Regions from separate parts of the Photobacterium sp. genome, predicted to be linked through region 1. Evidence: riboswitches for the same ligand, from Rfam matches in the RefSeq annotation. Region 1 holds a riboswitch; the other holds the start of a gene.
What was found. A riboswitch is a leader RNA that binds a small molecule or an ion and turns the genes downstream of it on or off. The one in region 1 is predicted to bind thiamine pyrophosphate.
Positions count from the first base shown of each region.

Region 2: it holds a riboswitch for thiamine pyrophosphate, as region 1 does, so the genes downstream of both, thiB (thiamine ABC transporter substrate binding subunit) here and thiD (bifunctional hydroxymethylpyrimidine kinase/phosphomethylpyrimidine kinase) in region 1, are expected to answer to the same signal.

Region 1 is NZ_JBVCPH010000008.1:192,466-199,986, forward strand. It holds gene otnI (2-oxo-tetronate isomerase) at 95-898, opposite strand; gene otnC (3-oxo-tetronate 4-phosphate decarboxylase) at 898-1,530, opposite strand; gene otnK (3-oxo-tetronate kinase) at 1,523-2,785, opposite strand; gene ltnD (L-threonate dehydrogenase) at 2,788-3,687, opposite strand; gene AC2204_RS11545 (DeoR/GlpR family DNA-binding transcription regulator) at 3,999-4,760, shown strand; TPP riboswitch at 5,035-5,133, shown strand; gene thiD (bifunctional hydroxymethylpyrimidine kinase/phosphomethylpyrimidine kinase) at 5,208-6,038, shown strand; gene AC2204_RS11555 (ABC transporter ATP-binding protein) at 6,070-6,840, shown strand; partial or broken gene AC2204_RS11560 (ABC transporter permease) at 6,869-7,521, shown strand, end outside.
Region 2 is NZ_JBVCPH010000012.1:106,955-114,475, forward strand. It holds gene leuC (3-isopropylmalate dehydratase large subunit) at 1-105, shown strand, start outside; gene leuD (3-isopropylmalate dehydratase small subunit) at 123-725, shown strand; gene AC2204_RS14210 (DUF547 domain-containing protein) at 823-1,605, shown strand; TPP riboswitch at 1,679-1,793, shown strand; gene thiB (thiamine ABC transporter substrate binding subunit) at 1,892-2,881, shown strand; gene thiP (thiamine/thiamine pyrophosphate ABC transporter permease ThiP) at 2,963-4,558, shown strand; gene thiQ (thiamine ABC transporter ATP-binding protein) at 4,567-5,292, shown strand; gene AC2204_RS14230 (PhoH family protein) at 5,455-6,831, opposite strand; gene rapA (RNA polymerase-associated protein RapA) at 7,128-7,521, shown strand, end outside.

The DNA.
Region 1 (7,521 bases):
GCTGGCTTTGCCAGCTCTGTGTATTATTTTTGTTTCACGTTTTAGCGAGTAGGTTCAGCAACCTAAGTCATGAACCTTACACACAGGTTTAGATCTATCTGTGGTGGTTTGTCTGTATTTCAGAAAGGTACGGTTTTACCCAACCCAGTCCTTCCTCCGTTGTATTTCGAGGGTTATATTCGCAGCCCATCCATCCGTCATAGCCGGACTGTTCGAGAATTGTAAACAAGTAGGGGTAATTCAATTCACCTTCAGAGGGTTCATGCCGGTTTGGCACTGATGCAATCTGAACATGACCGGTGTAGGAAGCGACGTCATTGATAAGAGTGGTTAAATCACCATCCATGATTTGGGCGTGATACAGGTCGAGTTGTAGCTTTACGTTAGGACGCTCGACTTGCTTGATCAACTCAACGGCATCACGCTGATGGGCAATAAAATAGCCTGGTACATCACGATTATTCAGCGGTTCGATCAATAATAGAATGTCGTGTTCAGCAAACACCTCTGCGGCATAACGGATATTGCCAAGAAAGGTATCTACGTGTTGTTGATAGCTATAGTTATTGTCAATGATGCCAGACATAGCGTGCACTTTTTTACATTTCAGCGTTAACGCATAGTTAAGCGCGGTATCAACACTGGCACGAAATTCTGCTTCTCGTCCTGGAATGGCAGCAAATCCGCGCTCACCTGCACTCCAATCACCTGGAGGCATATTGAACAGGGCTTGCTCTAAGTGATATTTTCTCAGTTCGCCAGCCAGCTCTTGCGCGTCAAAGGCATAGGGAAAAAGATATTCCACGGCGCTAAAACCAGCTTCACTGGCTTTAGCAAATCGTTCCATGAAAGGTACTTCAGTGAACAACATCGTCAGGTTTGCAGCAAACTTAGCCATTATTTTCCTCTCCCTTCTAATTCTTTAATTTCAGGCTGAGTCAGATAGCGAATCGCTTTGCCATCCAGCATCAATGCGAGTTTGGCGGTTTCTTCCAATTCTTCTGCGTTATCAACCGCATCAGTTAAATCTTTACCCGTGATTACCGGGCCGTGGTTTGCCAGTAAAAAAGCACGGTAGTCACTTGCACGTTTTGACAGTTCTTCTGCGATCCGCGGATCACCCGGACGGTAATAAGGGATCACGGGTAACTGACCTATCCGCATAACAAAATAGGGAGTAAACGGCGTGATCGCGTTATCGTGATCTAAGCCTTCGAGGCAAGACAATGCCGTTAAGTATGTTGAATGAAGATGAACAATCGCATTGCAATCGGGACTGTTGCGGTAAATAGCCAGATGGAACGCGACTTCTTTTGAAGGGTTATCCCCTGATAGATGATTACCGTTGATATCAACAACAGACAAGCGCTCAGCATCAAGACGACCAAACGATGAGCCCGTTGGTGTCGCTAAAAACGTGCCGTCAGGTAATTTTACCGACAGGTTACCCGCACCACCTGTCGCATAGCCACGCTCAAACATTGAGCGTGCCAGAGTGACCATTTGTAGCCGTTGCTGGTGCTCATTCATGGTAGAACCCCTGTGCTTTTTCAAAGAAGTTCACATCACCAAAATTACCGGATTTCAGTGCCAAAGACAGTTCGCTATCAATGGCTTTTACCCAAGGTACACCCGGTGCAATTTGTGGCCCGATATGGAATCCGCTGACGTTAAGGCTCTGAGTCACGACACCAGAGGTTTCACCACCGGCGGTAATGAAGTTAGTCACGCCTTGTTCATGTAACTGATGAGCAAGGTGACTAAAGAATTGTTCAACGGCATGGCTAGAAGCCTGAGCACCGTATTGTTCTTGAATATATTTCAGCTCATCGGTTGAGGCTGTGGCATACACCATCGGTGCCAGCGGTTCATTCAAATGTTCAAGTACCCACTGGCAGACGACAACACTGTAAGCAGTAGTATTTTCTAAGCACGTTTTCACATCGATGGCGAAGTGAGCCGCTCTGGTTTTATATTGTTCGACTTGCTGATTTGTCATCACTGAGCAGGAACCCGACAGTACAACCGATTTTCCAGCCGTTGGTTTACCCGCTTCTTTCGCTGATGACTGATCACTGAGTTGTTGAGTCCAGTTTTTTGCAATGCCGGCAGCTAACCCTGAGCCACCAGTCACAAGTGTTAATTCACTGGCTGCCTTGCCTAACGTTGCGAGGTGTGCATCGTTAAATGTGTCAACGACGGCATAACGTTTGCCTTGATGAGAGAGTTGCTCAAAACATTGTTTTACATGATCAGCACCTTGATCAATATCCTGATAATTCACCAGGCCTGCTTGGCCTTTGGCTTGCTTATCCATCAACCTGATCAGGCTAGAATCGGTCATTGGGGTCACCGGGTGATGTCGCATACCTGATTCGTCCAGAGGCTCGCCCATGACAAACAAATGTCCGTTGAATACGGTTCTGCCATTAATTGGCAGCGCCGGACATATGATCGTAAAATCAGTGTTTAGCGCATCAAGCAACGCATCAGTTACAGGGCCGATGTTGCCTTCTTCCGTGCTGTCAAACGTTGAGCAATACTTGAAGTAAAATTGTTTACAGCCTTTGCTTTTCAGCCATTCCAGTGCAGTTAGTGATGAGCTCACCGCTTCATCAACAGGACAAGATCGTGACTTCAGGCTAACAACGACAGCATCGGCATCGACGTTAATATCAGCCGAAGGGACGCCGTTTAATTGGATCGTACGCATGCCGTTTTCGACCAGGAAGCCGGCAATGTCGGTAGCACCTGTAAAGTCATCGGCAATGACACCTAATAACATGGCTATTTCTCCTTCTTCGGCAGTTCAATACCATCAAATATTTTGATGACGGCACTGTCATCTTCCTGTCCGTAACCGGCATTGCTGGCGCTGGTAAACATATTCAGTGCGGTGCTTGCTAACGGAAGGGGAAATTTCAGGCCTTGTGCGGTGTCGGCAACTAAACCCAGATCTTTGACAAAAAGATCGACCATGGATGCTGGTGTATAATCACCTTCAACAACATGTTTCATTCGATTTTCAAACATCCAGGAGTTACCGGCTGCATTTGTTACGACGTCATACATCAGATCCAGTGGAATATTAGCGCGAGCAGCTAATGCCATCGCTTCTGCGCCGGCGGCGATATGAACGCCAGCAAGAAGCTGGTGAATGATCTTAACGGTAGCGCCCATGCCAATTTCACTACCAATATTGTAAACCTTACCAGCGGTCGCATTGAGAACCGGCTGGAGTTTTATAAAGGCTTCTTCTGAGCCCGATGCCATAATTGTCATTTCACCCTGGCAGGCTTTTACTGCCCCGCCTGATACTGGCGCATCAAGCATGATAAGTTCAGACTCTGCCAACTTAGCTTCAATGTTTTTGGCGTCATCAGCTGAAATAGTGGCAGAAACCATGACTGCAGTACCTGGCCGAAGTTTATCGGCCAGACCATTTTCAAATAGCACTGACTTTGCTTGTTTTGCATTAACAACGAGAAGAAGAATGGCATCCAAATCTGCAGCAAAGTCAGCACAGTTATGGGATATATCTACCGCGCCTGCATTTTTCAACTCAGCCAGCGCATCAGTATTCAAATCAACACCATAAACATCCAGCCCGGCCTTAATACACGATTTTGCGGCCCCCATACCCATCGAGCCCAAACCAATCACGGCAATTGACTGTACTTTTTGTATATTCATACATCACCTTGTTAATTTTTGTTAATTTGTGTTGTTGTTTGTGATTCTATGGTATTTCCCTGACGTTAATCCAGCGCCTGCGTCACATTAATTAACATAGGCTGAATTTATTTGGTTATTTTTGTTAAGTTCATTTGCATCGTTAATACGTAGATATACGAAATTTCTTATAAATTTTTATATAAAACAAGAGTATGAATATTTATTCTTTGCTGAGACAGCCTCACATATATTCACATCGATAGTGATATAATGTTAAAATAAGTCAATTAGCCCGACTCAATACAACCGTAACGGAAAATCTTATGATCCCAGCAGAACGTCAACGTGCAATTCTGGCTCTACTCAGCAACCAAGAAGTTATAGGTATTCACGACCTGACACAGCAGTTGCAGGTTTCCCATATGACGATTCGTCGGGATATCGCTAAGCTAGAAGTTGATGGCCGTGTTATGTCGGTATCTGGTGGTGTTCAGCTGACAGAAATGATTCATTCTGAGTTATCTCATGATGTTAAAATCGGCCAGAACAACAATGAAAAAGCGGGCATCGGATTATATGCATCTAACCTTATTGAGCCTAATGCAACGATTTATCTTGATGCAGGTACGACAACATTAGAAATTGCTCATCATTTAGTGCATCGCGATGATTTACTGGTGGTGACCAATGATTTTGCAATTACGGCATTCTTACTGAATAATTCCGAATGTAACCTCTACCATACGGGTGGTAAGATCGATCGGATGAACCAGTCTTGTGTGGGTGAAAAAGCAGCGCGACTGCTGAATGAGATAAATATTGATCTTGCCTTTGTGTCAACGTCATCTTGGAGTCAGCGTGGGATCTCGACACCGAGTGAAGATAAGGTACTCGTTAAAAAAGCAGTTATTGCTTCCTCTCGGGTTAATTACTTAGTGAGTGATTCATCAAAGTACGGCAAAGTTGCAACTTTTCATGCTGTTGATATCGACAGCTTCGATAAAATTATTACTGACATCCATTTCCCTGCCAGTTGCATCCAGGGTTTATCTGAACGAGGAATTGAAGTTGTGACGGTTAAATAGGGATTATCCGATAATATAAACAGGTATTGTTCCCAAAGGCTTTGTCGAAAAAATATTGAAGTATAAGCATACAGATTTCCACCCAGCCAACCTCAAGATTTTCATTTACGCAAGAATTCCGCATCTTGAGATAACTTGGCTATAGCTGCAATGATGATTGACGCTGTTGAGCACCATAATAAAAATGGCCCCAAGCCAGAAAAAGGTGTTAGGATATATGCCTAAACGGTTTACATTTCACTTTTTAAGTGTGATTTAGATTGTTTATTGAACAAGTAGTTAGTCGGGGAGCCATAAGGCTGAGACCACTTCGGTGGGACCCGTTGAACCTGATCCAGTTAGCACTGGCGTAGGGAACTAACAGTAGTGCCCCCTCTGGCCACGATTTATGGCCTGCTCTTCACGGCACCTGTTGTTACCCCTGCGCAGCATTTTTTAGGGGTAGTCATGACAGCAACGTCGAAAACACCAATCACACTGACCATCGCGGGTTCTGACAGCGGAGGCGGTGCCGGCATCCAAGCCGATATCAAAGCGATTTCTGCAACTGGCGGTTATGCCTGCTCAGTGATCACCGCACTTACAGCCCAGAACACCCTCGGTGTATCAGCCATATTCCCTGTTTCCCCAGAATTTGTCGAACAGCAACTTGATGCGGTATTTACCGACTTAGATGTTAAAGCAGTAAAAATCGGTATGCTGAGTGATGCCACGATCATTCGCGCTGTGGCGAACAAACTACGCCAGTATCAGCCTGCGTATCTGGTTCTCGATCCGGTGATGGTGGCCACCAGCGGTGACTTACTCTTACAGCAAGAAGCCATCTCAACCCTGAAAGAAGCACTGATCCCGCTGGCCGATGTGATCACCCCTAACCTGCCCGAAGCCGCTGCCCTGCTTAACTGCGAGCGTCCCACCACTGAAAGTGACATGGTAACCATGACTGAGGCACTTCGTCATCTGGGGGCTAAATCGGTATTGTTAAAAGGCGGGCATCTGGAACAAGAAGAAAATAGTACCGACCTTCTGATTGTGGCCGATGATGTGCATCGGTTGAGTACCAAGCGCATTGCCACCCGGAATACCCATGGCACAGGTTGTACCCTGTCGGCGGCAATCGCTTCTTATCTTGCGCAAGGTTATCCATTGCTCGACGCGGTAACCCATGGCAAAAACTATATATCGCAAGCAATCCTTCATGCTGATGAGCTGGAAATTGGTTCCGGTCATGGCCCCGTGCACCATTTCTTTGCTGGTCATTTCACCCCTGACGCGTAACTAAAAAATAACGGAGCATGACGGTAATACTATGACGGTTGCAATATCGGCAATACCCGGGGTTGAGGTGACGCTAACACACGGCCAGATCCATTATCACACCAGCCCGTTTCCACTGTTTGCAAACTTAAGTCTAACCCTGCCGAAAGGTAAATGGACCTGTATTCTCGGCAAAAGTGGCTGTGGTAAAACCTCCCTTTTACGCCTGTTGGCTGGTTTGCTGGATGACAAAGCACAGTGGCAAGGTGAAATAACAACATGTGATGGGAAAACACCAGCAAGCCAGGTGGCCTATATGGCACAACAAGATTTACTACTGCCCTGGCTGAGTGTAATAGAGAACGTCTGTTTCAGTATTCGTTTAATGAAAGGCAAGCCGAATGCCGATGAGAAAGCGCGCGCGCTCGATCTGTTACACAGAGTCGGCCTCGCCGAATATGCCAGTGCTTATCCCGATAGCCTATCTGGCGGAATGCGCCAACGTGTCGCTTTGGCCAGAACCCTGATGCAGGATAAACCACTGCTGTTAATGGACGAACCTTTCTCGGCCCTCGACGCTGTTACCCGCCATAAACTACAGAACCTCGCGGCTGAGTTGCTGGCTGATAAAACCGTTTTGCTGATCACCCATGATCCGCAAGAAGCGCTGCGCTTGGGTCATCAAATATTGCTGATGACGGGAACTCCCGCTGCTGTCCGTTCACTCCCGGCACCGTCATCAGCACCTCCTCGCCAATTTGATGCTGAACTGGCGACATTACAACAAAAAATTATCGAGCAACTGGAGCAGGATTATGGCTGACTTACAATCGTCTCCCCACCCACTGCCTCGCATGATTATCAGCAGCGCAGTGATCCTCGGGGTATGGCAACTGACTGTCGTAACATTTCAATTACCGAGTTTTATCTTACCGGGCCCGATAGCTGTACTCGACAAGCTTATCCAGCGCCATGACGTTCTGCTCAATCACACCTGGGTTACCGCCGCTGAAGTGCTACTGGGTTTATTGCTAGGCCTGTCAATGGGCCTGTTTTTTGCTCTGCAGATGCTGCTCTTTGATCCGCTGCGTCGCTGGTTGCTACCTGTGTTAATTGCCAGCCAGGCAATTCCTGTCTTTGCCATCGCACCTATTCTGATGCTATGGCTGGGGTATGGCATTACCTCCAAAGTCGTGATGGCGGCATTGATCATCTTTTTCCCTGTGACCACCTGTTGTTACGACGGATTAAGGCACACACCTTCCGGCTATCTGGATCTGGCTAAAACCATGGGCGCTTCAAAATGGCAACTGCTGTGGCATGTACGCTTACCTGCAGCTTTACCCGCGCTGGCATCGGGGATCCGTGTTGCGGTTGTTGTCGCGCCAATTGGTGCCGTTGTCGGTGAATGGGTGGGCTCCAGTGAAGGGCTGGGCTACCTGATGTTGCAAGCCAATGCCCGCATGATGATCGATGAAATGTTTGCCGCTTTGTTGATCCTGGC
Region 2 (7,521 bases), on a different contig from region 1:
GGTCGTGATGGTCGAACGCATCTGGTGAGTCCGGCAATGGCTGCGGCAGCAGCATGTGCCGGCCACTTTGTTGATATCCGCGACTTAGATAACGCAACGGCTTAATCAGGAAGGAACGAACAATGACAGGTTTTAAACAGCACACAGGATTAGTGGTTCCACTTGATACCGCGAATATTGATACCGATGCGATCATTCCTAAGCAGTTTTTGCAAAAAGTAACACGCACAGGGTTTGGTAAGCACCTGTTCCATGACTGGCGCTTTTTAGATGATGCCGGCGAGCAACCGAATCCGGAGTTTGTGATGAACTACCCGCGTTATCAGGGAGCCAGTATCCTGCTGGCTCGGGAAAACTTCGGTTGTGGCTCATCCCGTGAACATGCCCCATGGGCACTGGCTGATTACGGCATTCAAGTGATGATTGCGCCCAGCTTTGCCGATATTTTCTATGGCAACTCAATCAACAACCAAATGGTGCCGGTTCGCCTGACAGAGCAGGAAGTCGATGAGCTATTCCACTACGTTGAAGCTAACGAAGGTGCCGAGATCACCGTCGATCTGGAAGCGATGTCAGTGACCGCTAACGGCAAGTCGTATTCATTCGAAATTGATGAATTCCGTCGCCACTGCTTGCTGAACGGCCTTGATAACATTGGTCTGACCCTGCAGCATGAAGACGAAATCACGGAATACGAAAACAACATTCCGTCATTTCTTGTTTAACGTAAGCAATCACTAACCCAAGGCGCTCTGTCTGAGCGCCTTTTCTTTATACCTAAGCCGTTGAATGCTAGCTTTTAGCCACAATAAGGGAACAACGATGCGCACCTTACTTTCGCTATGCCTGTTAATGGTGTCGAATAGTCTTTGGGCAGCCCCAAAAGCCGATCTGTGGCCTTACTGGCAGCAAAGCAATGAAGCCAATAGCACCGCAGTTTCCCATGTCCTCTGGCAACAACTGCTGGACAAGTATCTCGTGCAGCAACCTCAGCAGACGTTGTTTCGCTACCGCGCAGTTTCCGCCAATGATAAGTGGGATCTTGACCGCTATATCCGCTCCCTCACCGCCAGCGATCCCCTTAAGTATCGAAAAAGCGAGCAATTTGCCTACTGGGTTAACCTCTACAATGCGCTCACCGTCCGACTGATCCTGGATAATTACCCGCTGAAATCGATCACCAAACTGGGTGGGTTCTTCACTTTCGGACCTTGGGATGAGGATCTGATCACCATCAATGGCAAACAATTGTCACTCAATGACATAGAGCACCGTATTTTACGCCCGATCTGGCAAGATCCGCGTATCCATTATGTCGTCAATTGTGCCAGCCTGGGGTGCCCGGATCTTCAGCCTCAGGCCTTTACTGCCAGCAATAGCGAAGACTTACTTGACCAGGCCGCCATCCGCTTTGTGAACAGCACCAAGGGCGTTCAGCTGACAGGCGATAAAGTCCGCCTTTCCTCTATCTATGACTGGTATGGCGAGGATTTTGGTAATAAGGCCGCACTGCAAAATCACCTGAATCAATACTGGAAAGGGGCTCCAGTGGAACTTAACCACATCAGCTATGATTACGACTGGGCGCTGAATGAAACAGAATAAGACAGTGCACGCCATTAAATCAGCACAGGCGTATTACGCTGGCAACAGACTGCTTAGCGCATTACAATAGCTACCGTTCTCATTGGGGAGTCGATGTTGTTTAAGCAACTAAGGCTGAGATTGCTGACGCAGAACCCATTGAACCTGAACCAGGTCATACTGGCGTAGGAATTGAGAAAATAGCCGCTGCTTGTTTTACCAGAGCAAAAGCATCAGACAACACCTTCTCAACCTTCGCTCACTTGAAATAATTGTCCCGCAGGATGTTGGGCATCAGGAGCGCATCGTGAAAAAACGACTACCAATTCTTTCTCTGTCTTTATTAGCCGCAAGCTCGGCATGGGCCAGTGACAATACCTTAACGGTCTATACCTACAGCTCATTTGCATCAGACTGGGGACCGGGCCCGGCCATCGAAAAAGCCTTTGAAGCCCAATGCAATTGTAACCTTGAGTTCGTCGCCCTTGATGACGGGGTGTCGATCCTAAACCGTGTCCGCCTGGAAGGCCGCAGCACCAAAGCGGACATCTTGCTGGGGTTAGATAACAACCTGATGGCGGAAGCCAAGCAAACAGGCTTACTGGCCGTACATAATGTCGATACCGGTGCCGTTGACCTCCCCAATGGCTGGAGTGATACAACCTTTGTTCCGTACGACTACGGCTATTTTGCCTTTGTCTATGACTCGGAAAAGCTAACTAACCCGCCCAAGAGCCTGGCAGAGCTGATCCAACGTGATGATATCAGCGTGATCTATCAAGATCCCCGCACGTCGACACCGGGGCAAGGCCTGATGCTGTGGATGAAGTCGGTCTATGGCGATAAGGCAACCGATGCCTGGCAGCAGCTGGCAAAGAAAACAGTCACCGTCACCAAGGGCTGGTCTGAAGCTTACAACATGTTCCTTAAAGGGGAATCTGACATGGTGCTGTCTTACACCACGTCTCCGGCTTATCACATCATTGCTGACAAAGAGATCAAATACCGGGCCGCAGAATTCAGTGAAGGTCACTACATGCAGGTTGAAGTGGCGGCTAAGCTGAAAAACAGTCCAAATGCCAAACTGGCCGATCAGTTCATGACGTTTATTCTGAGTGATGAGTTCCAGTCTGCAATGCCAACCGGTAACTGGATGTACCCTGTCACCAAACAAGCATTACCGGCAGGTTTTGAGCAATTAACCCTGCCCGAGAAAGCCTTGCAATTCAGTGCAAAGGAAGTGGCATCACAACGTCGCGGCTGGATCCGCGAATGGCAGAATGCCCTTACGCAATAGCGCTGCTACATCCCTCCACTGAGCGCTCTGACTGAAGAGCGCTTACAAAAAAAGAATATTATCAATAATGGTCACTGACTTTTGAATACCCGTTTTCGTGCTTCACTGCCCGGCATGATCACCGCCGGGCTGATCGCCATCGTGGTGATCAGTGCCATCACCGCGTTGATCAGTCAGGCGACCGACTTTGACTCTCTGAAGATCTGGCAAGACCCCTATCTGCGCCACGTGGCGGGATTCAGCTTTTATCAGGCTTTGCTCTCGACCTTGCTCAGCGTAATGCCGGCTATTCCGGTTGCCTATGCGCTGTCGCGTCGGCAGTTTTTCGGCCGTAGCTTATTGCTGCGGTTATTTGCGATGACTCTGGTGCTACCGGTACTGGTTGCGGTCTTTGGCCTGCTGGCGATTTACGGCAAAAGCGGCCTGCTGGCTGCCATACTGGGCATCTGGCAGCAGCCGCTACCGTTTAACCTTTATGGCTTAAACGGCATTTTGCTGGCGCATGTGTTCCTTAACTTACCGTTAGCCACCCGTCTGTTACTGCAAAGTATCGAAGGGATCCCTTTTGAACAGCATAAACTGGCAGCCCATCTGGGTATTACGGGCTGGAGTAAGTTCCGCCTAATTGCCTGGCCGCGCTTAAGGCAACAGCTGCCTCATGTGATTGGTCTGGTTTTCATGCTCTGCTTTACCAGTTTTGCGGTGATTATGTCACTGGGCGGCGGGCCAAAAGCCACCACCATCGAGCTGGCAATTTATCAGGCGTTGCGCTATGACTTCGACCTGGCAGCCGGAGCCGTTCTGGCGTTGTGGCAAATGCTGATTTGCTGCAGCCTAGTGTTATTCACCCTGCGATTTGCGAAACCACTTTCAACCCTGACGGGCTCGGTGGCAGAGCACCAACCTAATTATCTCGACAATCGACGGGCAAAAATCTGGGACTGGAGCTGGATCAGCCTAGCCCTGCTGCTCGTTCTGCCGCCCTTACTCGCCGTCATTGGTGCCGGGCTCAACAGTAAACTTCCCCAGCAACTGGCCGAGCCCGCGCTGTGGCAAGCCATCGCAAATTCACTCAGGATCGCGGTGGTTTCCTGCCTGATCGCCGTCTTCAGTGGTCTCGCTATCTTACTGACCAGTCGCCACTGGCGCCTGCACAATAAAAGACTTCGTGCTGATGGAATAGAACTGCTCGGCACCATTATTCTGGTTACCCCCAGCTTAGTGCTCAGCACCGGGATCTTTTTGCTGCTGCGCCAGTATACCGATGTCTTTGCCACCGCTCTTTGGGTGATTATCTTCGTCAATGCGTTAATGGCTCTGCCATATGTGATAAAAACCCTGAGCCAGCCAATGCTCCATGTCGCTCAGCAATACAATCCATTGTGCCAGAGCCTGGGAATGAGCGGCCTGTCACGCCTGCGGCTGGTTGAGTGGCGCGCCCTGCGCAAACCGATCGCCCAGGCTCTGGCGATCGGTTTTGTGCTCTCGCTCGGTGATTTAGGGGCTATCGCCTTATTTGGCAGTCAGGATTTCCAGACCCTTCCTCTGTATCTGTTTCAGCTGTTGGGAAGTTATCAGATGGATGCCGCAGCCGTGGCGGCCTTGCTGCTGCTATTACTCAGCCTCGGATTATTTACCTTGGTCGAGAAAGTTCTTATTTCTGATCATAAAAAGTAGAAGTCATCATGCTCAAACTCAATCACTTATGTCACCACTATGTACACCCCGGCCAGTCAGCCCAGAATAGAATACAACCTATGGTATTCGACCTGCAGGCTGAAAAAGGCGATATCGTGGCATTGATCGGCCCTAGCGGAGCCGGGAAAAGTACCTTGTTAGCCATGGTGGCGGGTTTTCTTAACCCTGACAGCGGTGAATTGCACATTGCCGGGCAGCCGATAACAAGCCAAACGCCCGCCGAGCGTCCGCTCTCCATTTTGTTTCAGGATCACAACCTGTTCCCCCACCTTACAGTGTTTGAAAACATCGGCCTTGGGATCCACCCCGGATTAAAGCTAAGCCGGGAAGATAAAGAGAATATAGTCGTCGCGGCATCTCGGGTGGGAATAAGCAAGTATCTCGACCGCCTGCCGGAACAACTCTCCGGCGGGCAGAAACAGCGGGTGGCGCTGGCACGCTGCCTGATCCGGCAGCAACCCTTACTGTTACTCGATGAGCCGTTCTCGGCGCTCGATCCGGCGCTGCGCAAAGAAATGCTAACACTGGTAAAAAGCCTCGCAAAAGAGCAGCAAATCACCGTACTGATGGTCACCCACAGCCCCGAAGATGCCCTGAAAATTGCCAATAAATGCGCGTTCATCTATGAGGGGCAAGTGACGGTGTCAGGCCCGACGCGGCAAGTGCTGGTCGAGCCTGAAGATGAAGCATTGAAGAAGTACTTAGGTATTTAAGATGTGTGAGGTTCTATGGTTCGATGGTTCTATGGTTCTATGGTTCTATGGTTCTATGGTTCTATGGTTCTGCAAGTTTGCTCTAAAGCCCCATACGGTCAATAAGAGCAACAACAAACACCGCCACAGAACCACAGGGCCACTGGACCGCTTTTCCCTTTACTACAAATTCTCTTCCGCAAATTCAGCAAGACGACTGCGGACAACCCCATTGAGGTAGATGTTGGCACTGCCTTCAAAGTGTTTAAAGCGTTCGACAATATAGGTTAAGCCCGATGTAACGGGTGAGAGATAACTGGAGTCAATCTGAGACAGGTTACCGGAACAGACCAGTTTGGTACCTTCACCGCAACGGGTAATGATCGTTTTGATTTGTGAAGCCGTTAAGTTCTGGCATTCATCCAGCAATACAAACGCATTCTGAATTGAACGGCCACGCATGAAGTTAATGGATTTGAACTGAATATTGGCTTTCTCAAAGATATATTTCATTGAGCCATCAGTACAAACATCGTTTTTATGTAGCGCTTCCATAGTATCTGTTACCGCCGCTAACCACGGCATCATTTTTTCTTCTTCCGTCCCCGGTAAGAAACCAATAGATTCGGCAATTTCCGGAGTGTTACGGGTGACAATAATCTTGTCATACATGCTTTTTTCAATCACCAGCTCCAGCGCGGCGGCCATTGCCAGAATCGTCTTACCGCACCCGGCCGGACCGGTCAGAATGACCAGATCAATATCAGGGTCGAGCATCGCATCCAGCGCCATTCCCTGATAGACATTTTTAGGGTGGATCCCCCATGCCTGGCGGTGCATCAATCGCTCATGACCCAGATCTTTGACCGTGACCGTTGCACCATCAATACTGTCGATCCGGCCCGCAAAATCATCTCCGTCATCAAGAAGGTACTGATTAAGATAAGGAGCCTCAAACAGCTCTGTCGGCAAGGTATGCACGGTGGCACGCCCGCGGCTTTCCGTCTGACACTCCCCGACCCGATCCCAAAACAGCCCGTCAAATTGATGAAAACCTTTACTTAATAATTTTACATCATCAATAAGCTGATCAGAGCGATAATCCTCAACCTTATAGACGCCGGCACCTTTGGCGCGCAGCCGCATATTGATATCTTTGGTTACCAATACGACTTCGCGCGGAGCATAGTGAGATTGCAGGTACAGAACCCCGTTAAGAATCCGGTTATCGCCGGCCTTATCAGCAAATGCGTGCACCATTTCTTTGATCGTGTAATCGGCAAAAATAGCAACCGTCCCTTTATGACCGCCATCATGAGTAAAAGGAATTCCGGCAGAAATCTGCTCGGGGGTGGCATCGTGGAAGATATCTTCCAGCGCGCGGATGGCTACCCGAGCATCGCGGGAAACATCACGTTTACTGTCTTTAATCCGATCGAGCTCCTCCAGTACCGTCATCGGAATAACGACATCGTGCTCGTGGAAAGAATAAATCGCGAGAGGTTCATGAAGTAGAATATTGGTATCAAGTACAAAGATTTTCCGTGCATAATCGTCCATAAGCACCTCCTTGGTAGCATCCTGATAGCAAAATAAATTGCCACTACACTTAAACGTACGTCAAAACACGGTAGTTACTATTAAAGACCGGAGATCATGAAATAAATGTGACAAAAATACTGTGACGGATTTGGGCAACTTTCGCCGTGACCTCAATCACATCATGCAGTAACATGACTCCCCTTTTTACCGATGCGAATTCTGGCTTACACTTAATCTCAGTGTAGCCCAAAGATCACAAAGCGTCGGGCTTCACATTTTCCTTAATATCAAATAATTAGAAGGTTTTTACCGCTATGCCATTTGCTTTGGGCCAACGTTGGATCAGTGATACAGAGAGTGATTTAGGTTTAGGCACTGTCGTTGCAGCAGATGCCCGTACTGTCTCCCTGATGTTCTCCGCCAGTGAAGAGAGCCGCTTGTATGCACGCCATGATGCTCCTGTTACCCGTGTAATGTTTAATATTGGTGATGTGGTTGAAAGCCATGAAGGCTGGTCACTAAACGTTGAAAACGTTGAAGAAAGTGGTGGCGTCTTTACCTATATCGGTACCCGCACAGACACCGGGGAAGAGAACGTTACACTGCGTGAAATTTTCCTCTGCCACCAAATCCGTTTTAACAAACCGCAGGATAAATTATTTGCCGGCCAGATCGATCGTATGGATCGGTTTGCCCTGCGTTACCGCG